DNA from 3 places in the Erwinia sp. INIA01 genome. Region 3 is predicted to be linked to each of the others. Evidence: predicted binding sites of a transcription regulator. Region 3 holds the regulator's gene; each other region holds the start of a gene.
The links. The regulator Fur, encoded in region 3, represses iron uptake genes when iron is present. The targets are predictions, from matches to a motif close to ATAATAATGAGAACNACTATCAA.
Positions count from the first base shown of each region.

Region 1: a site for Fur is predicted at 2,724-2,746, ahead of feoA (ferrous iron transporter A). Genes of this name have one in related genera too.
Region 2: a site for Fur is predicted at 3,616-3,638, ahead of OMR58_RS09765 (TonB-dependent siderophore receptor). Genes of this name have one in related genera too.

Region 1 is NZ_JAPDNC010000003.1:496,198-502,674, reverse strand. Features, by position in the region: gene greB (transcription elongation factor GreB) at 1-190, shown strand, start outside; gene OMR58_RS07760 (Tex family protein) at 300-2,636, shown strand; gene feoA (ferrous iron transporter A) at 2,796-3,038, shown strand; gene feoB (Fe(2+) transporter permease subunit FeoB) at 3,035-5,338, shown strand; gene OMR58_RS07745 (alpha-amylase family glycosyl hydrolase) at 5,443-6,477, shown strand, end outside.
Region 2 is NZ_JAPDNC010000004.1:378,770-385,246, reverse strand. Features, by position in the region: gene OMR58_RS09785 (formimidoylglutamate deiminase) at 1-475, opposite strand, end outside; gene hutI (imidazolonepropionase) at 558-1,775, shown strand; gene hutG (N-formylglutamate deformylase) at 1,772-2,560, shown strand; gene OMR58_RS09770 (5' nucleotidase, NT5C type) at 2,731-3,252, opposite strand; gene OMR58_RS09765 (TonB-dependent siderophore receptor) at 3,735-6,032, shown strand.
Region 3 is NZ_JAPDNC010000012.1:31,483-37,959, forward strand. Features, by position in the region: gene seqA (replication initiation negative regulator SeqA) at 1-209, opposite strand, end outside; gene ybfF (esterase) at 472-1,236, shown strand; gene ybfE (LexA regulated protein) at 1,383-1,664, shown strand; gene fldA (flavodoxin FldA) at 1,810-2,340, shown strand; gene fur (ferric iron uptake transcriptional regulator) at 2,735-3,178, shown strand; gene mtr (tryptophan permease) at 3,235-4,482, opposite strand; gene OMR58_RS19920 (hypothetical protein) at 4,599-4,988, opposite strand; gene OMR58_RS19925 (MFS transporter) at 4,985-6,334, opposite strand; gene OMR58_RS19930 (LysR family transcriptional regulator) at 6,427-6,477, shown strand, end outside.

The DNA of each region.
Region 1 (6,477 bases), on a different contig from region 3:
CGGCGACATCAAACGCTTTCGCATCGTCGGCTATGACGAAATCTTCGGGCGCAACGACTATATTTCTATCGACTCGCCGATGGCCCGTGCGCTGCTGAAAAAAGAGGTGGGCGATGCCGCCACCGTGCATACCCCGGTAGGTGACGCTCTCTGGTACGTGAACGATATCAGCTATATAGAAGAGTCCTAATTACGCGGCGATAACCGGTTGCATCACGATTACACCGCCTCAGGGTTGGCATTTTTCGCCTGCAATCCGTATAACTGTCCCCTATTTCTTAAGCCAAAAAAGTATCCCAATGATGAAAGATTCGCTGAGCCGCATTATTGCAGATGAACTCAAGGCCAGAGCAGAACAGGTAGAAGCCGCTGTTCGCCTGCTGGACGAAGGCAATACCGTTCCGTTTATTGCCCGCTATCGTAAGGAAGTGACCGGAGGGCTGGACGATACCCAGCTGCGTACGCTGGAGACGCGCCTCGGGTATCTGCGCGAACTGGAAGATCGCCGCCAGTCGATTCTGAAATCCATCGATGACCAGGGCAAGCTGAGCAACGAGCTTGCCGCCGCCATTAACGGCACGATGAGCAAAACCGAGCTGGAAGATCTCTACCTCCCCTATAAACCGAAGCGCCGCACCCGTGGGCAGATCGCCATTGAAGCCGGACTGGAACCGCTGGCCGATACGCTGTGGCAGGCCCCGTCGCAGGACCCAGAACAGCGGGCAGCGGGCTTTGTCGATGCGGATAAAGGCGTTGCAGATGTGAAAGCCGCCCTCGACGGCGCGCGCTATATTCTGATGGAACGCTTTGCCGAAGACGCGTCGCTGCTGGCGAAAGTGCGTGACTACCTGTGGAAAAACGCCCACCTGGTATCCCGCGTCATTGAAGGTAAAGAGGACGAAGGTGCCAAGTTCCGCGACTACTTCGACCATCATGAAGCGCTGGCCACCGTGCCTTCACACCGCGCGCTGGCGATGTTTCGCGGCCGCAACGAAGGTATTTTGCAGCTGTCGCTGAATGCCGATCCCCAGTTTGATGAGCCGCCGCGCGAAAGCCACGGCGAGCAGATCGTCACCGATCATCTCGGCCTGCGCCTCAACAACGCGCCTGCCGATGCATGGCGTAAAGCCGTGGTCAGCTGGACCTGGCGCATCAAAGTCCTGCTGCACCTGGAAACTGAGCTGATGGGCACGGTACGCGAGCGTGCGGAAGATGAAGCGATTAACGTCTTTGCCCGTAACCTGCACGACCTGCTGATGGCAGCACCGGCGGGCATGCGCGCCACCATGGGCCTTGACCCGGGCCTGCGTACCGGGGTGAAAGTGGCCGTGGTTGACGCCACCGGCAAGCTGGTTGCTACTGATACCATTTACCCACACACCGGGCAAATCGCCAAAGCGGCTTCCGCCGTTGCCGCGCTGTGTGCGAAGCACCATGTGGAGCTGACCGCTATCGGTAACGGAACCGCCTCCCGCGAGACCGAGCGCTTCTACCTGGATGTACAAAAACAGTTCCCACAGGTGCAGGGCCAGAAAGTGATCGTCAGCGAGGCCGGTGCATCCGTTTACTCGGCTTCCGAACTGGCAGCACAGGAATTCCCCGATCTGGATGTATCGATTCGCGGCGCGGTCTCCATTGCCCGCCGCCTGCAGGACCCGCTCTCTGAGCTGGTGAAAATCGACCCGAAATCCATCGGCGTCGGTCAGTACCAGCACGACGTCAGCCAGAGCCAGCTGGCGAAAAAGCTGGATGCCGTGGTGGAAGACTGTGTTAACGGCGTCGGCGTGGATCTCAACACCGCCTCAGTACCACTGCTGACCCGCGTGGCGGGACTGAGCAAAATGATTGCCCAGAACATTGTCAGCTGGCGCGATGAAAACGGCCGCTTCCAGAACCGCCAGCAGCTGCTGAAAGTCAGCCGTCTGGGGCCGAAAGCGTTTGAGCAATGCGCCGGCTTCCTGCGCATCAGCCAGGGGGATAACCCGCTGGACGCCTCTACCGTTCACCCGGAAGCCTATCCGGTCGTTGAACGAATTCTGGCGTCAACCGGACAGTCGCTGGGCGACCTGATGGGCAACCCCAGTGAGCTACGCAACCTGAAAGCGGTGGATTTCACCGATGAGCGTTTCGGCGTGCCTACGGTCAGCGACATCATCAAGGAGCTGGAAAAACCAGGCCGCGACCCGCGCCCTGAGTTTAAAACCGCCCAGTTTGCTGAAGGCGTGGACACCCTGAACGATCTGCTGCCGGGTATGGTACTGGAGGGTTCAGTGACCAACGTGACTAACTTTGGTGCCTTCGTTGATATCGGTGTTCATCAGGACGGACTGGTGCATATCTCCTCGCTGTCGGATAAGTTTGTCGACGACCCGCACAAAGTGGTGAAAGCCGGGGATATTGTCAAAGTGAAGGTCATGGAAGTGGATTTGCAGCGCAAACGCATCGCCCTGACCATGCGTCTTGACGAACAGCCGGGGGAAACCAACGCCCGTCGCGGCGGCGGCAACACTAACAGCAACACCAATAACCGGGACAACGCCCGCCCGGCGAAAAGCACTAAACGCCCTGCCGCACAGCCTGCGGGTAACAGCGCAATGGGCGATGCGCTGGCTGCCGCATTCGGTAAAAAACGCTAACAGCTCCACGGGCGGATCGGCCGATCCGCCCTCTTTGCTACGATCTGCTGTCACTTGCAGTGCCAACATTGCGCCATATCAATACCAGCGATAATCACTCTCATTAAAATTTGCATCGGTTGATTATCACTCATTTTTATCCATGTGGCGGGCACAGGCATGCAACTGATACCAAAACAGCGTTATCGCATTCTTCGTTTTTCTCCCGAAGTCAGCCCGGTATTTCGACAGAAACTGATGTCCCTGGGCTTGCTACCCGGTTCCACATTTCAGCTGGTTCGCATCGCGCCACTCGGCGATCCATTACAAATCAAAACATCGCGAATCAGCCTGATGCTACGTAAGAAAGATCTCGCCCTGCTTCAGCTCGAAAGCCTGGCCGCCGCCGGGGCAGAAATATGAAATCCTGTACTATCGCACTCACCGGTAACCCAAATGTGGGTAAAACCACCCTTTTTAATCAGTTGACCGGATCGCGGCAGCGGGTCGGTAACTGGGCGGGCGTCACCGTTGAGCGCAAGGAGGGGTTGTTCAGCACCCCACAGAATCAGGTGCGGCTGGTGGATCTTCCCGGTACCTATTCACTGACGACGCTGTCCACACAGGCGTCGCTGGACGAGCAAATTGCCTGCCATTACCTGCTTGGCGGAGAAGCAGACCTGGTGATTAATGTGGTGGATGCCAGCAATCTGGCGCGCAATCTGTATCTCACCACCCAGCTGCTGGAAATGGGGCAGCCCTGCATCGTTGCGCTGAATATGCTGGATATCGCCGATCGTCAACAGATCAATATTGATAGCAACGCGCTCTCGCTGGCGCTGGGTTGCCCGGTCGTACCGCTGATCTCTACCCGAGGTCAGGGTATTGATGCACTTAAACAGGCTATCGATCGTCACGATCGCAGCGCACCCAATCCAATCGTCGACTATCCACAGGCGCTACAGGACGCGATCGCTAAGCTTGCGGATGCTCAGCCCGAAGCAATACCGAAAAAACAACAACGTTGGCTGGCGCTGCAAATGCTGGAGGGTGATATCTGGAGCCGGCAGCAGGCAGGAGAAGCGACCGCACTGCTGGCGGATCTTCTCCTTAAGATCGATGACGATGCCGCACAGTCTATCGCCAGCAGCCGTTACCAGAGAATCGATGAACTCTGCATGGGTGCGATGGTTCACGGTACCACCGGCATCAGTTTTTCGCAGCGGCTCGACCAGCTGGTAATGAACCGCTGGCTGGGGCTGCCGATATTTTTCCTGGTGATGTATCTGATGTTCTTTCTGGCGATCAACCTGGGCGGCGCGCTACAGCCGCTGTTCGATCTCGGTTCCGCCGCTATTTTTATTCAGGGTACTCAGTGGCTGGGGATCACTCTGCATTTTCCGGACTGGCTGACGCTTTTCCTGGCTCAGGGAGTTGGCGGCGGGATCAATACGGTGATGCCGCTGGTGCCGCAGATCGGCATGATGTTTCTGTTCCTGTCGCTGCTGGAAGACTCCGGCTATATGGCGCGCGCCGCCTTCGTCATGGATCGCCTGATGCAGGCGCTGGGGCTACCCGGTAAATCCTTTGTGCCGTTGATTGTCGGCTTTGGTTGTAACGTTCCTTCCGTAATGGGAGCCCGCACGCTCGATGCACCGCGCGAACGCTTAATGACCGTCCTGATGGCGCCGTTTATCTCCTGCGGTGCGCGTCTGGCGATTTTCGCCGTTTTTGCGGCGGCTTTCTTTGGTCAACACGGTGCACTGATTGTCTTCAGCCTTTATGTGTTGGGTATTGTGGTTGCTATCCTGACCGGACTGGTGCTGAAACATACGCTGATGCGCGGTACCGCCAGCCCGTTTGTCATGGAACTACCGGTCTGGCACATTCCGCATCTGAAAAGTCTGCTTTTGCAAAGCTGGCAGCGTCTGCGCGGATTTGTACTGCGCGCTGGCAAAGTGATCGTGCTGGTCAGCATGCTGATTGGTGCGCTGAATAGTTTTTCGTTAAGCGGAAAACCCGTCAGCGATTTGAATCAGTCCGCCCTTGCCAGCGTCAGCCGCACGCTGACACCGCTGCTTGCCCCTATCGGCGTGACGGACGATAACTGGCAGGCGACCGTCGGCCTGTTAACCGGTGCCATGGCAAAAGAAGTCGTGGTCGGTACACTGAATACGCTGTATACCGCAGAAGCCATCCAACAGCAGCCTTTTGATGCGGAGCAGTTCAGCCTGATCGATCAGCTGCGAGAGGCCGTTGACGAAACCTGGCAGGGCATCAAAGACACATTCAGTCTCAGCGTGCTTTCTAACCCGATAGAAGCCAGCAAAGGTGACGCTGAAATGGCCGGCGGCGCGATGGGGACCATGCACAGTAAATTCGTTAGCGATGCTGCGGCTTACAGCTATCTGATTTTTGTTCTGCTGTACGTTCCCTGCGTATCGGTGATGGGGGCAATCGCTCGTGAAAGCAGCAACCGCTGGATGCTGTTTTCCATTTTCTGGGGCTTAGATCTCGCCTGGTCGCTGGCCGCGATGTTTTATCAGCTAGCCAGCTTCCAGCAGCACCCGGGGAGCAGCAGCCTGATTATCGCTATCGTCGTGCTGGTCAATATTGTGGTGCTGGCGCTGCTGCGCAGGATCAAGCTTAAACCGACGCTAATCCCGGTTAAAAATATGACTCATGCCTGCAAAGGCTGCGAGCAAAGTAAAAACTGCCACTAATATTCTGCGGCGGGAAGGACAGAAGAAGTTGCGAATCTGATACCAGAGTCTACAGTGAAAAATAACGCCTGAACTCTTCGCCTGCGGTGGTCCGTTCACGACACATGGATATCATCAGTAGCTTAATCGATCGCATCTATGACGCTTCATTTCCCCCCGCCGCGCTGCATCGGCTGCGCGCGCAAATTGACGATGCGCGCGAGCGTATACGCTATCAGCGCAAGCCGCACTGGGATGAAAAAGATGTGGTACTGATAACCTATGCCGACCAGTTCCGCGAGGACGGCACCGCCACATTAACCACCTTTACCCGCTTCTATCAGCAGTATCTGCAAACAACGTTTAACCTGGTTCATCTGCTGCCCTTTTTCCCGTGGTCCTCGGACGATGGCTTTTCCGTTATTGATTACCACCACATCGATCGGCACTGCGGAGGCTGGCAGGATATTGCCCGGCTCCACCAGCATACCCGGCTGATGTTCGATTTTGTCTGTAATCATATTTCGGCAGAAAGCCGCTGGTTCAAAGGCTATCTGGCACAGGACCCGCGCTGGGATGATTTCTTTATCAGCATACCGCCTGCTACCGATCTGAGTGCGGTTACCCGTCCGCGCACCTCCCCGCTGCTAACGCCGTTCACTCTGGCCGATGGCGAAACGCGCTTTATCTGGACAACCTTTAGCGCTGACCAGATTGACCTCAATTTTGCCAACCCGGAAGTGCTGATAGACATGATGGCGGTGCTGCTGGACTATCTGCAAAAAGGGGCAGACTACGTGCGGCTGGATGCGGTTGGCTATATGTGGAAAACTCCCGGCACCTCCTGCATTCATCTGGAGAAAACTCATCAGCTGGTTAAACTGATGCGCGCCGTTGCCGATGAGGTCGCGCCGGGGACGGTGATCCTGACGGAAACCAACGTGCCGCACAAAGATAACATTAGCTACTTTGGCAGCGGCACGGATGAAGCGCAGATGGTTTACCAGTTCTCGCTGCCGCCGCTGGTACTGCACGCCATCCATTACGGGTCGTCACGCGCCCTGAAGCAGTGGGCCGCATCGCTCGACGCCAACAGCGGTAGCACCACCTTTTTTAACTTCCTTGCCTCCCACGACGGCATCGGTCTGAACCCGCTGCGC
Region 2 (6,477 bases), on a different contig from region 3:
TGTAGAGCACCGGCAGCAGAGTCTGACCAATACCGCTGCGCTCGGCGGCGGCAATCAGCTCGGTCAGCATCTCATCCTGCGGATAAGGCTGGCCGTCCGGCTGGTGGTGCAGATAGTGAAACTCCGCCACCTGGCAATATCCGCCTTTAAGCATCTCAACGTACAGTGCTGCTGCAACGGCACCGACCTGCTGCGGCGACAGGCGCTGTACCATGCGGTACATCAGATCGCGCCATGTCCAGAAACTGTCCTGCGGGTCGCCAGCGACTTCGGCCAGCCCGGCCATCGCGCGTTGAAATGCATGCGAGTGCAAATTTGCCATAGCCGGTATGACAATACCGTCCAGGCGCTGCGCATCCTGCGGCTGGCTGTTGGCAGTCAGAGAGGCAATCTTGCCGTGGCTGTCGACGTCAATCAGTACATTATGCTGCCAGCCATCTTCAAGCAGGGCGCGGGGCGCAAAATAGCGAGTCATCGGTTGCTTCCTGTGCGTTGAGGTTGTATATACATATACATACTTATAGGTGAGCAGTAAAGCACACAACGTGGGAGAGGTGATGAACCAGCAACGTAACTGTGAGCATTTGTGGTACGGCGCAGATATTGTCACCATGCGCGACGGCCAGTACAACATCATCAAAGACGGTGCGATTGCCGTGGACGGGCAGCAGATCGTCTGGATCGGGCCCTACCAGGAGGCCGGGCAGTTTACTCCGCAGCGGTCCACCGATTTCGGCGGCGGCATCGTGACTCCGGGACTGGTGGACTGCCACACGCATCTGGTGTTTGGCGGCGATCGCAGCCACGAGTTTGAGCAGCGCCTGAACGGCGTCAGCTACAGTGAGATTGCTGCTGCGGGCGGCGGTATCCTCTCAACGGTCCGCGCCACGCGGGAGTCGTCGCTGGCACAGTTGGTCAGCAGCGCCCGGCATCGCCTTGACGTGCTGCTGGCGGAAGGGGTGACTACCGTAGAAATTAAATCCGGCTACGGGCTGGAAATCGCCAGCGAGCTGCGCATGCTGCAGGCGATCCGCCAGCTCGGGCAGCAGGTTCCGGCGCAAATCAAGGCGACCTGCCTTGCCGCACACGCGGTGCCGCCGGAGTATAAGCAGACGCCGGATGAGTGGGTTGACGTCATCTGCCGCGAGCTGCTGCCGCAGGTGGCTGCCGGACAGCTGGCGGATGCGGTGGATGCGTTCTGCGAGTATCTGGCGTTCACCCCCGCGCAGGTTGAGAAAGTCTTCCTTGCCGCACAGCAGTTGGGCCTGCCGGTTAAACTGCATGCCGAACAGCTCTCGTCCCTGGGCGGCGGTGCGCTGGCCGCGCGGTTTAACGCGCTGTCTGCGGACCATCTGGAATACGCCACCGAGAGTGATATTGCGGCGATGGCGCAGAGCGGCACGGTGGCGGTATTGCTACCGGGCGCATTCTATCTGCTGCGGGAAACTCAGCGTCCGCCGGTCGCGCTGTTCCGCCAATACGGCGTGCCGATGGCGCTGGCCAGCGATGCGAACCCGGGTACTTCACCTGCACTCTCCCTGAGGCTGATGCTCAATATGGGCTGTACGCTGTTTGGCATGACGCCGGAAGAAGCGCTGGCCGGGGTTACGCTTCGCGGCGCGCAGGCGCTGGGCCTTGCAGCCTCTCTGGGGTCGCTGGAGCCGGGCAAGCTGGCTGATTTTGTCCACTGGCCGCTGGAACGCCCGGCGGAGCTGGTTTACTGGCTGGGTGGGCAATTGCCCTGCCGGGTTATTTTCCGAGGAGAAGAACGATGAACGCTTTTGAATTTAGCGCCGGTAAGCTGCCGCTGCTGCTGAGCATTCCCCATGCCGGTACGGCGCTGACGCCGGAAGTTGAGGCCGGGCTGAGCGATGCAGCCAAAGGGCTGCCGGACACCGACTGGCATATTCCACAGCTGTATGAGTTTGCCCGTGAAATGGGTGCCAGCGTGCTGGTCGGCAATTATTCGCGCTTTGTGATTGACCTGAACCGTCCGCCGGATAATCAGGCGCTGTACACCACCGCGACCACCGGCCTGTATCCGGAAACGCTGTTCGACGGTACGCCGACCTTTAAGCCGGGTATGACGCCAACGGCGGCACAGCGGGCGGGCTATCTGCAAAACATCTGGCAGCCTTACCACGACCAGATCCGTCTGGAGCTGGAGCGTATCCGTCGCCAGTTTGGGTATGCGCTGTTGTTTGATGCGCATTCGATCGCATCAAGGGTGCCGCGACTGTTTGAAGGGCAGCTGCCGGACCTCAACCTGGGCACCAATGATGGCGCGAGCTGTAGCCCGGAGATTGCGGGGCATCTTACGGCTGTCTGTGATGACCAGTCTCGCTTCAGCTGGGTGATCAACGGCCGTTTCAAAGGCGGCTACATTACTCGCGCCTACGGTAAACCGGCGGAGAATCAGCATGCGGTTCAGCTGGAACTGGCACAGTGTAACTATATGGATGAGCAGCCGCCGTTTGCCTGGCGAGGTGATAAGGCCCGGCATTTGCAGGTGGTGCTGAAGCAGATTGTGGATACGCTATTGCGTGAAGGTAAACAGTAATCCCGCCCAATAGACCGGTATGCAGAAGATTTCTGAAGGGGGATTTTCAGCAGGTCGGTTCGAAAATACCGCCGCATAAACATGTGGCGGTTCACTCTTATTCTGACGTGGTTGCTGCCTGGATTCTTTAACGCCTGAATCCTGTTAGCGACAGAAATGTCTGCCTTTGACTACAGCAGCAGTGCTTCAACGTCGCGCCAGCTGTCCACGCGCCGGTAGCCGGTAACGTGCCTGTTGTGCGGGGCCGTGTAAAGAATGCCTTCTCCGCAGAAGTCGACAAAGTTAATCGCATTATCATCAATCATGTAGTCGGCGTTAATTATGCTTTTATTACCGCAGAACACGATATGGCTCGGCTTGATGGCGGGAAAATGGGTGTTCAGCCAGCGGAATTTTGCATTAAATGAGGCCGGGACCTGCATGGCCGCGGTGGTAATAAAAATCTCGTAGTGCTTGCTGAGGCTGGCAATAACGCGCTGGCTGTCGGGGATCACCGCCAGATCGGCAAAAAAATCCGGATGCCCGGCCAGTTCAAAGATCTCTTCCAGCTTTTCCGGATCGTCCTGATGCAGGTCAAAGAGGTTGAGTTCTTCAGTGGTCAGCTCCTGCGAAAAATGGCGGTTCCAGGTGTGCAGGATTTTAGAATGAAAGTCAGCGATAACCTCATCCATATCAATAGCAATGCGTTTCATAATCACTCCATGATGGGGTCTGAAGGCATAGCATATCAAAAAAAAGCCAGAAGCAGGGCTTCTGGCTAAAAAAGACTCAGGCACGGTCAGGAGGGTAATTTCGCAGTGTTCCTGCCGTGGCGACATCATACGCGGGCGGTGAAAAGAGAAAACCGCATAAGCTTGATGAAGACCTTCAAAAAATATGATGGATTTCGCCGATTTACCCTCATTTCAATTGTGGACAACCCCGATTTCGACTTGACCAATATCAGGTACATTTCGGGTCACTGTTATGTTGTTGAAATATTTATACACATCTATTTCCCTTTTTTTACTTAATCTCCACGAGATTTGGTCCCTGAAATTTGCTGCAATACTTAGTCGTAAGTGATAATCATTATTATTGTCTTTCTCTTTTCGTTTGTTGGCAGTGAAAATGAATTTTTACTTATAAAACAATAAGTAATTTTAAAAAGAAATCAGGGCATTAAGGGATGAGTATGGAATTCAATAGTAAAAAATTGAGCCTTATCAGTGTCGCTGTCGGACTGGCGCTGCTGCCGTTAAAGGGTTTCTCCGCAGAAGCCGTGGCCGCAGATGCGCAACAAATCAGCGATAGCGCTGAGGCAAAAACCAGCAAAAAAACCGAAAAAGATGCGACTTCCGGCGACCAGACGATGGTCGTTTCCGCCCGAGTACAGACCTTACAGGCACCGGGCGTTTCCACTATCAACGCGGAAGAAATCAAAAAACACCCACCGGAGCGCGATGTTTCTGAACTGATTCGCACCATGCCGGGCGTGAACCTGACCGGCAACTCCACCAGTGGCCAGCGCGGTAACAATCGCCAGGTCGATATTCGCGGTATGGGCCCGGAAAATACCATGATCCTGATCGACGGGATGCCGGTATCAAGCAAGAATTCGGTGCGCTACGGCTGGCGCGGCGAACGTGATTCCCGCGGCGATACTGCCTGGGTGCCACCGGAAATGATTGAACGCATTGATGTCCTGCGCGGCCCGGCGGCGGCGCTGTACGGCAGCGGTGCAGCGGGCGGGGTGATCAATATCATCACTAAACCGGCAACCAAAGACTGGCATGGTAGTTTTAATACTTACTACAACGTACCGGAGCATAAGGCTGAAGGTGCCACGCGCCGCTTTAACGGCAGCCTGACCGGTGAGCTGTTGGATAATCTGACCTTCAAACTGTACGGCGGCTGGGCCAAAACTCAGGCCGATGCGCAGTACATTAACTCTGGTCATGAAGCTCAGCGCACTGGCGCTTATATCGGCAGCGTGCCTGCTGGCCGTGAAGGATTGAAAAACGAAGATATTAACGGCTCTCTGCGCTGGGAATTTATTCCGGGCCAGGCGCTGGAACTGGGGGCTGGTTTCAGCCGCCAGGGCAATATCTACGCCGGAGATACGCAGAACACCAACACCAACACGCTGGTACAGAAGTACTACGGCAAAGAAACCAACATCCTGTATCGCCAGAATGTCAGCCTGAAGCATACCGGCTCGTGGGATAACGGCGTCACCACCACCAACTACATTCAGTACGAGCGCACGCGCAATACCCGTCTTAAGGAAGGTCTGGCAGGAGGAACGGAGGGGATCTTTAATACCACTGATGAAGGTTTCTCAACGATTAATCTTGCCGATACCAATGCGCATACTGAGGTAAACCTGCCGCTGGATCTGTTATTCCAGCAGACGGTAACCCTTGGCGCTGAGTGGAATCATCAGCAGATGAAAGATCCGACCTCGAATACGCAGAATGCCGCTACGGCAGGCAGCGTGTCGGGTGTGTCTGCAACCGATCGCAGCATTTATACTTCAGCCGATCTTTACTCAGTATTTGCTGACGACAATATTGAGCTGACCGACACCACGATGCTGACGCCGGGCCTTCGCTTTAACTACCACTCGATTACCGGTAGCAACTTCAGCCCGTCGCTGAACCTGTCTCAGGAACTGGGTAGTGATTTTACGCTGAAAATGGGCATCGCCCGTGCCTACAAGGCGCCGAACCTGTATCAGACCAACCCGAACTATATCCTGTACAGCAACGGCCAGGGTTGTTACGCCAGTACTGCAGCCTGTTATTTGCAGGGTAATGACGATCTGAAGGCGGAAACCAGCATCAATAAAGAGATCGGGCTTGAGTTCCATCACGACGATTATCAGGCGGGCCTGACCTACTTCCATAATGATTACCGCAATAAGATTGAAGCGGGTTACGCGCCGGAGTACAGCGTCGGTACGACCGATGTGTACAAGTGGGAGAACGTGCCGCGCGCGCTGATCCAGGGTCTGGAAGGTACGCTGAACTTCCCGATTACTGACAGCGTCTCAATGAAGAATAACTTCACCTACATCATTGAGAACAAGAACAAGAAAACTGGCGACTATCTGTCGATTATCCCAGAGTACACCATCAACTCGACGCTGGAATGGCAGGCGATGAACGATTTGTCCCTGCGCGGCACCATGGCCTGGTACGGCGTACAGAAGCCGAAGAAGTACAACTACAAGGGCGTGGCGGCAACGGGTAGCGAAACCAATGAGTTAAGCCCGTATGCACTCTTTGGTCTGAGCGCGACTTATACCGTGAATAAGTATGTGGATGTGACGGCGGGGATTGATAACCTGCTGGATAAACGCCACTACCGTGCGGGTAATGCATCGACTACTGGTAATGCGACGACCGGCGCGTATCTGTATGGTGCGGGTGCTGAGACGTACAATGAGTCGGGCAGAACGTACTTTATGTCGTTGAATACGCACTTCTGATAACAGCGGTGGGCGAGGGTTTCTCGTTCGCTGGCTGTGTGTGTTAAGGCCGCTATCCGTTTGGATGGCGGTTTTTTTCGCCCAGCCTCTGCGGTTGTCGGATGGTCCTTGCACCTGATGGCGTTTGCAGCAGTGGTGCTCTTCGCTGGCTGGCTGTTCCCCCGCCCGGACGGTCCTCACGCCGCTTCGCGGTCCCTTCTCTGTGTTCGTCAGCCGATCGGACCGGCTCAGACGGCACATCCGTGTGCCGACCGAGCCTTGCGCCCGCGTCCTGCGGGCTTATCCTGGCTTCCTTTCTCCGTTCAGCGCTGCGGATTATCCGGGCGGCGGAACAGCCAGCCTGCTGTATATCTTCTGTGTAATATGCAAAAAAAAGCAGCCGCAGAGGCAGGGCGACCTCCAACGATAGCACTCATTGTTTTTGAATCATTGAATACTGTGAAGA
Region 3 (6,477 bases):
CGCACGGCGCGAACGCGATCCTGCGGGCGAGGTTCAGATTTCACGACAGCGGGCTCTTTAACCACCTGGGCAACGGGTGCCGCAGGCGCGGTCTGCCCCGCAGTGAACTTCAGCATACGGCGTAAAATGTCCGATGCGCTTTCCCCAATATGCTGAGTATGGCTGGCAATATAGCGGTATAGCTCTTCGTCGACTTCTATCGTTTTCATCTTTATCCAGTACGGTTGTTGCTTCTATCAGAATCGAGCGCAAAAACAGATACGATCTTCAGGATCGTCTGCTTTCTGGAACCCGGATCCTAACTTCAGGATTATAAAGTTAAATCCAGCCCGGGTGTAGCCTAAGCCCTCTTTGCCAGCAAAAGTCAGAATTTGCCGTAAAAAGATCGTTGGCAGCGCCTGTGCTACCCCCGGCAGAAAATGTAAAATCCATGATACCCTAAGCCTTCGTCCCAACTGTAAGAACTTTGCTATGAATTTGAATGTCCGCCTGCAATCTGAACAATCTGCAACAAACGATCTGCCTCTGGTATTGATCCACGGGCTTTTTGGCAGTCTTGATAACCTGGGAATCCTCGCTCGTGACCTCAAGCAGAACCGTCGGCTGATTCAGATTGATGTACGCAATCATGGTCTTTCGCCACGCTCGAACGAAATGAGCTACGCGCTGATGGCGCAGGACGTGCTGGAAACGTTAGACGGGCTGGGCATTGAGCGTTTCGGCGTTATCGGCCATTCAATGGGCGGCAAAATCGCCATGATGCTAACCGCACTGGCACCGGACCGCGTGGCAGGACTGGTGGTGATTGATATGGCACCGGTCGCCTACCCTACCCGCCATCATGATGATATCTTCGCCGCGCTCCAGGCAGTTACCCATGCTGGTATCACCTCGCGTAGTCAGGCCGCAGCGCTCATGCGCCAGACATTGACGGAAGAGGGTGTGATCCAGTTTCTGTTAAAATCTTTCCACGAAGGTGAATGGCGTTTTAATGTCCCGGTGCTGTATCAATGCTACGACCAGATTATTGGCTGGCAGCCAGTGCCTGCCTGGCCGCATCCTGCGCTGTTCATTCGCGGCGAGCGTTCACCCTACCTGGCCGATGAATATCGTGACGCACTGCTGGCACAGTTTCCTCAGGCGCGGGCGCATGTTGTGGCCGGGGCCGGTCACTGGGTTCACGCTGAAAAACCTGATGCAGTTTTACGCGCAATTCGTCGATTTTTTGTGCTGTAAAAACAATTATTTCCCTATGTTGTTAAAACATTGTCGTCATCACTTTCACTGGGGTATGATGCGCGCTGACATTTTTCCGCTGGTGATTTTTACGGCGGATAACGGCCTGACACATCAGAAATCCAGCCTTTCAGTATCACTAATCTATGGCAAAAGAGAACACGGACCGCACAACGATCGATCTGTTCGCAGATGAACGTCGCCCGGGACGACCGAAAACTAATCCGCTGACGCGTGATGAGCAGCTGCGCATCAATAAACGTAATCAGCTTAAACGCGATAAAGTTCGCGGGCTTAAGCGTGTCGAGCTGAAAATGAACAGTGAAGCCGTTGACGCACTTAACCAACTGGCCGAAGCGCGCAATATGAGCCGCAGTGAACTGATTGAAGAGATGTTGCTAAACCAGTTAAAACACCTTCAGTCCTGAATACACCGCGTGCTATCAACGCACAAAGCGACAAATGCCGCAGGATTACTCATTTATCCATTGACGGCGGTCTGCTATTATTACGGCTATCTGCAAAAATTTTGGCAGCCACCATATCATTAAGATTCAAGAGGTTATTAAACTCATGGCAATCGTAGGCATTTTCTTTGGCAGCGATACAGGCAATACGGAAAACATTGCAAAGATGATCCAGAAACAGCTGGGTAAAGACGTTGCAGAAGTTCGTGATATTGCCAAAAGCAGCAAAGAAGACCTTGAAGCCTTCGACATTCTGCTGCTGGGCATTCCCACCTGGTATTACGGTGAAGCCCAGTGTGACTGGGATGACTTTTTCCCTACGCTGGAAGAGATCGACTTCAACGGTAAGCTGGTAGCCCTGTTCGGCTGTGGCGATCAGGAAGACTACTCAGAATACTTCTGCGATGCGATGGGCACTATCCGCGACATCATTGAACCAAACGGTGCGATCCTGGTGGGCCAGTGGCCGACCGAAGGCTACAATTTCGAAGCTTCTAAAGGCCTGGCGGATGACAACCACTTCCTGGGTCTGGCGATTGACGAAGATCGTCAGCCAGAACTGACCAACGAGCGCGTTGATAAGTGGGTTAAGCAAATTTTTGATGAACTTCAGTTGAAAGAAATCATCGAAGCCTAAGCTAAACGGCCTGATGTGAGAGACATCTCACATCAGGCCAGTGATTTTTCCTATAGAAGTAATAGATACGTATTTGTAACTTCCACCTGTAAAAATGTACAATAACCCTATCGGTTACCCGCTTTCTCATCCTTCAGCCTCTCTAAACGATCTTTTGCGATCGCCGTGCGGCGGAGTGAGATAGAGCGAAATGTTAACTTTGTAAGATTTGGACGCAGGCCTCACTGGACGTAATGACATTAATCCTTACATCCAATAGTGGTATCAGGCATTCCTTGTTGTTTTCATTTCGATGTATGAGTTCTATACTGTGACGCATCCAACTCTAGCGTCAACCGATGTTCAGGGCTTTTCAGCCACTAAGTGACTAGCAAAGTAACAGGACAATATCCGCATGACTGACAACAATACCGCATTAAAGAAGGCCGGCCTGAAAGTCACGCTTCCACGACTGAAAATTCTGGAAGTGCTTCAGGAACCAGAAGGCCATCACGTCAGTGCGGAAGACTTGTATAAGCGCCTGATTGATATGGGCGAAGAAATCGGTTTAGCCACGGTCTACCGCGTGCTTAACCAGTTTGATGACGCAGGGATCGTTACCCGTCATAACTTTGAAGGCGGTAAATCCGTTTTCGAACTGACTCAGCAGCACCACCACGATCATCTGATCTGCCTGGACTGCGGTAAAGTTATTGAATTCCGCGACGAGTATATCGAAGCACGTCAGCGTGAAATCGCGACTCGCCACGGAATCAAGCTGAGCAATCACAGCCTGTATCTCTATGGCCATTGCTCTAAGGGCGACTGCCGCGAAGACGATACGCTGCACGACGAGTAATCCGTTCTGAAATCAGTATGAAACCGGTGGCTATGCCCACCGGTTTTTTTTGCGCGTTATCCGGCATAGACCGGCAGGACGTTCCAGTACGAAAGTATGGAAACCAGCGCATTCACCGCGCCGAAGATCAGCACCAGAACGATCGGTGCCGTCCCTCCTCTCACCTGCCAGGCAGCGTTGGTGAAACGTTGTCGGGCCTTTCTCGCCAGCATTGCCGGAGTGATCACCGCCCACAGCGTAGCCGCCAGCCCGGCATAACCAATCGCCACAAGAAAGCCGTTTGGCCAGATCATCGCCGCCGTCAGCGGAAGAATAAAGGTGACCACCGTCGTTTTTAACCGACCGAAGGCTGAACGATCAAACTTAAACAGATCGGCAAGATAGTCGAAGAACCCCAGACTGACACCGAGGAATGAACAGGCGACGGCAAAGTTCGAGAAGATATCCAGCAGCAGATTCAGATAGGGGCTGTGCAGCACACCCGACAGTGCGGCGACCAGCACGTCGATATTTCCGCCCTGTGCTGCAATCGCTTTGAATTCGTGGCGCGGGATATTGCCCATCGTGCCAATAATCCAGATAAAGTAGATCACCAGTGCCAGCAGTGTGCCAAACACCAGACAGCGACAAACCCGGCTGCCGTTCTTTTGATAGTAGCTGACCAGCCCGGCGATATTACCGTGATAGCCAAATGAAGCGAGGCAAAATGGGATCACCATCCACAGATAGCGCAGGTAGTGGCTTTCCTCCCCATGACTGTCCAGCAGTTTCACCGGTTCGATATGCCACAGCAGTCCGCCAAAGATAATCAAAAACGTAATCACTTTCGCGCCGAGAAAAATCAGCGTCATACGACTGACCATTGCCGTACCCAGCCAGATAAACAGCGCTACCAGTAGCGTAAAAGCGAACCCAGCGCTGCGGGCAGAAACCGGCAATGATAGCTGGCTCAGCGTATGCTGGATAATCGCTCCACTGGCGGAGATATAGGCATAGGTCAGTATCCCCAGAACAAAGGCGACGGACAGACCGTTAATCAGATTCCAGCCCCGTCCCAACAAATCGCGAGTGATCGTGTCGAAGCTGGAACCGGCCGGATAATGCAGACTGGCCTCCAAAAACAGCAACCCGGAAAGCAACATGCAGAACCAGGTGATAATCAGTAATGCTGACGACCAGAGAAACCATGCACCGGACATCACCACCGGTAACGAGAACATCCCGGCACCGATAATCGTGCCGCTAATAATTAGCGTTCCCCAGAGTGTAGAAGGCAGGCGGGCGGGGGAAACCGGTAAATCCATGACTAATCCTTAGCAAAAAACGGAAACTTACCGCCATCACCGGAATTATTCACTGGATGCACGGCATTAACGCCGCATATTCTACACCAGGCCGCACCCGCGAACTAGTACAATAATCAGTTTGCTACCATGGTTTCCTGCAGATAACGCCAGCTCGGCGGCTGGGTTGCGCAGTTAATGACCGCCAGCGAAATACGATGCGAATGATTATTCTGCTGCTGTTGCAGTTCGTGATACTGGATGACCACCTCATCCCCCCGCTGCGAAATAACGTTGAACTGCTCAATGCTTATCGTCATCCCCTGACGCGCGCCGGTTAAGCGGTTGAATAAGTCCTCAACGTCTGCCAGTGCCAGGCTTTTACCGGTCGGGGTGACCATCACAAAATCTTCAGCAAAATGCGTGAGCAGCTCAGCAGTCTTGCTGCCGTCGCCGTGAAAGACAGCCTCAATCAGCTGATGCAGAACAATGACGCTCTGTGATGCCTTGTTAGTAAGATCGATCATTGGATTTCCTTATGAAAACGTCGTTGATAAATTAGCCACAGCGGCAGTAAACCGCTCACGGCTGCAATAATAAATGCCAGATGCCACGCCAGTTCACCAGGAAAATAACGGCTCAGCACCGCCAGCAGTAGCGTAAACAACGCGGTGCCGAGGCTGAACGTCAGCTGCCGGTTAATATTCCACAGCGTACTTCCCCCACTCATTTGCTGCTCGTTCAGTTCAATTAACGCCGTGGTCTGCGCGCAGTTTGCGGCAATCCCGCCGCCAATCCCCATCAGCAGATAGGCCGCACACAGGATCCCACTGCTACTTGTATCACTGACTAAGGACAGCAGCACAATGCCGCCGCTATGCAGCAACATGCCGCAGGTGAATAAGCGATGTGCGCCTGCGCGATAATAAATCCGCCCGGCCACCAGCATCGCCGCCAGCGCGCCGACGCCGTAAAGCAGCATAAAGCTACCGGTATGCCCGGCACTGAAATGCAAAACCTGCTGCAGGTAGAAAATGTTAAGCAGGTTAACCCCGGTAAACACGCCCGGAACGGCATAGTAAACGGCGATGGACAGATTCAATTGAGGATTGCGCAGCAGACTGAGATCGAGAATGGCCTTCGGCTGGCGGCGGTAGTGCCGTAGATAGCCCCACCCCAGCAGTAAAGAAACGCCCAGCCATAATGCAGCCTGCGGTACAGCGTGCTGCTCGCTAAACAGCGACAGGCTTCTCAACAGCGTACCCAAAGTGCCGCAGATCAGAATGATTCCGGTGATATCTGCACGTGTGCGCTCAATTGCCTGTGGGCGAATCCATATCGCCGCCAGCAGTGCCGCAAGCAGGCTGAAAGGAATATTGCTATAGAAGATCCAGCGCCAGGAAAGCACATCCACCAACATGCCCCCCAGCAGAGGGGACAGCGCCGGGGCAATCAGCGCTACGCACATGATCAACGTCGATATAGCGGCGCGCTGCCGCCCCTGAAACAAATTAAAGGTTAGCGCCTGCCCTACCGGTATCAGCAACCCTCCACCCGCGCCCTGGATAAAACGCCATGCAACCAGCGTGCTAAAAGAGTCGGCCTGCGCACAGCCCAGCGCAGCGATGCTGAAAATCAGCATTGAGGCGACGATGGTCTGCCGGGTGCCAAAGCGTGAAGCCAGCCAGCCGCTCAACGGCACGATCAGCGTCAGCCCCAGAATATAACTATTAGCCACCCAACTGATGGATTCCGTCGCCACGGACATCTGCGCCGCAATCGACGGTAGCGCAATGGCTGACATAAAAATATTAATACAATCAATGAAAAAGCCGAGCAGAAAGATCGCTGCAACCCGATAACCATAGTGCATTGTCATACCTCCACGCGCAGCATAGCGGTGGTTGACCTGACAAATAAAGGCGCATAAATTTAAATGATTGTTTGATTAAACTGAATAATCCCATGCATGCCCATCTCGATAAGATCCACACCTTTTTTGCCATTGTCGACAGC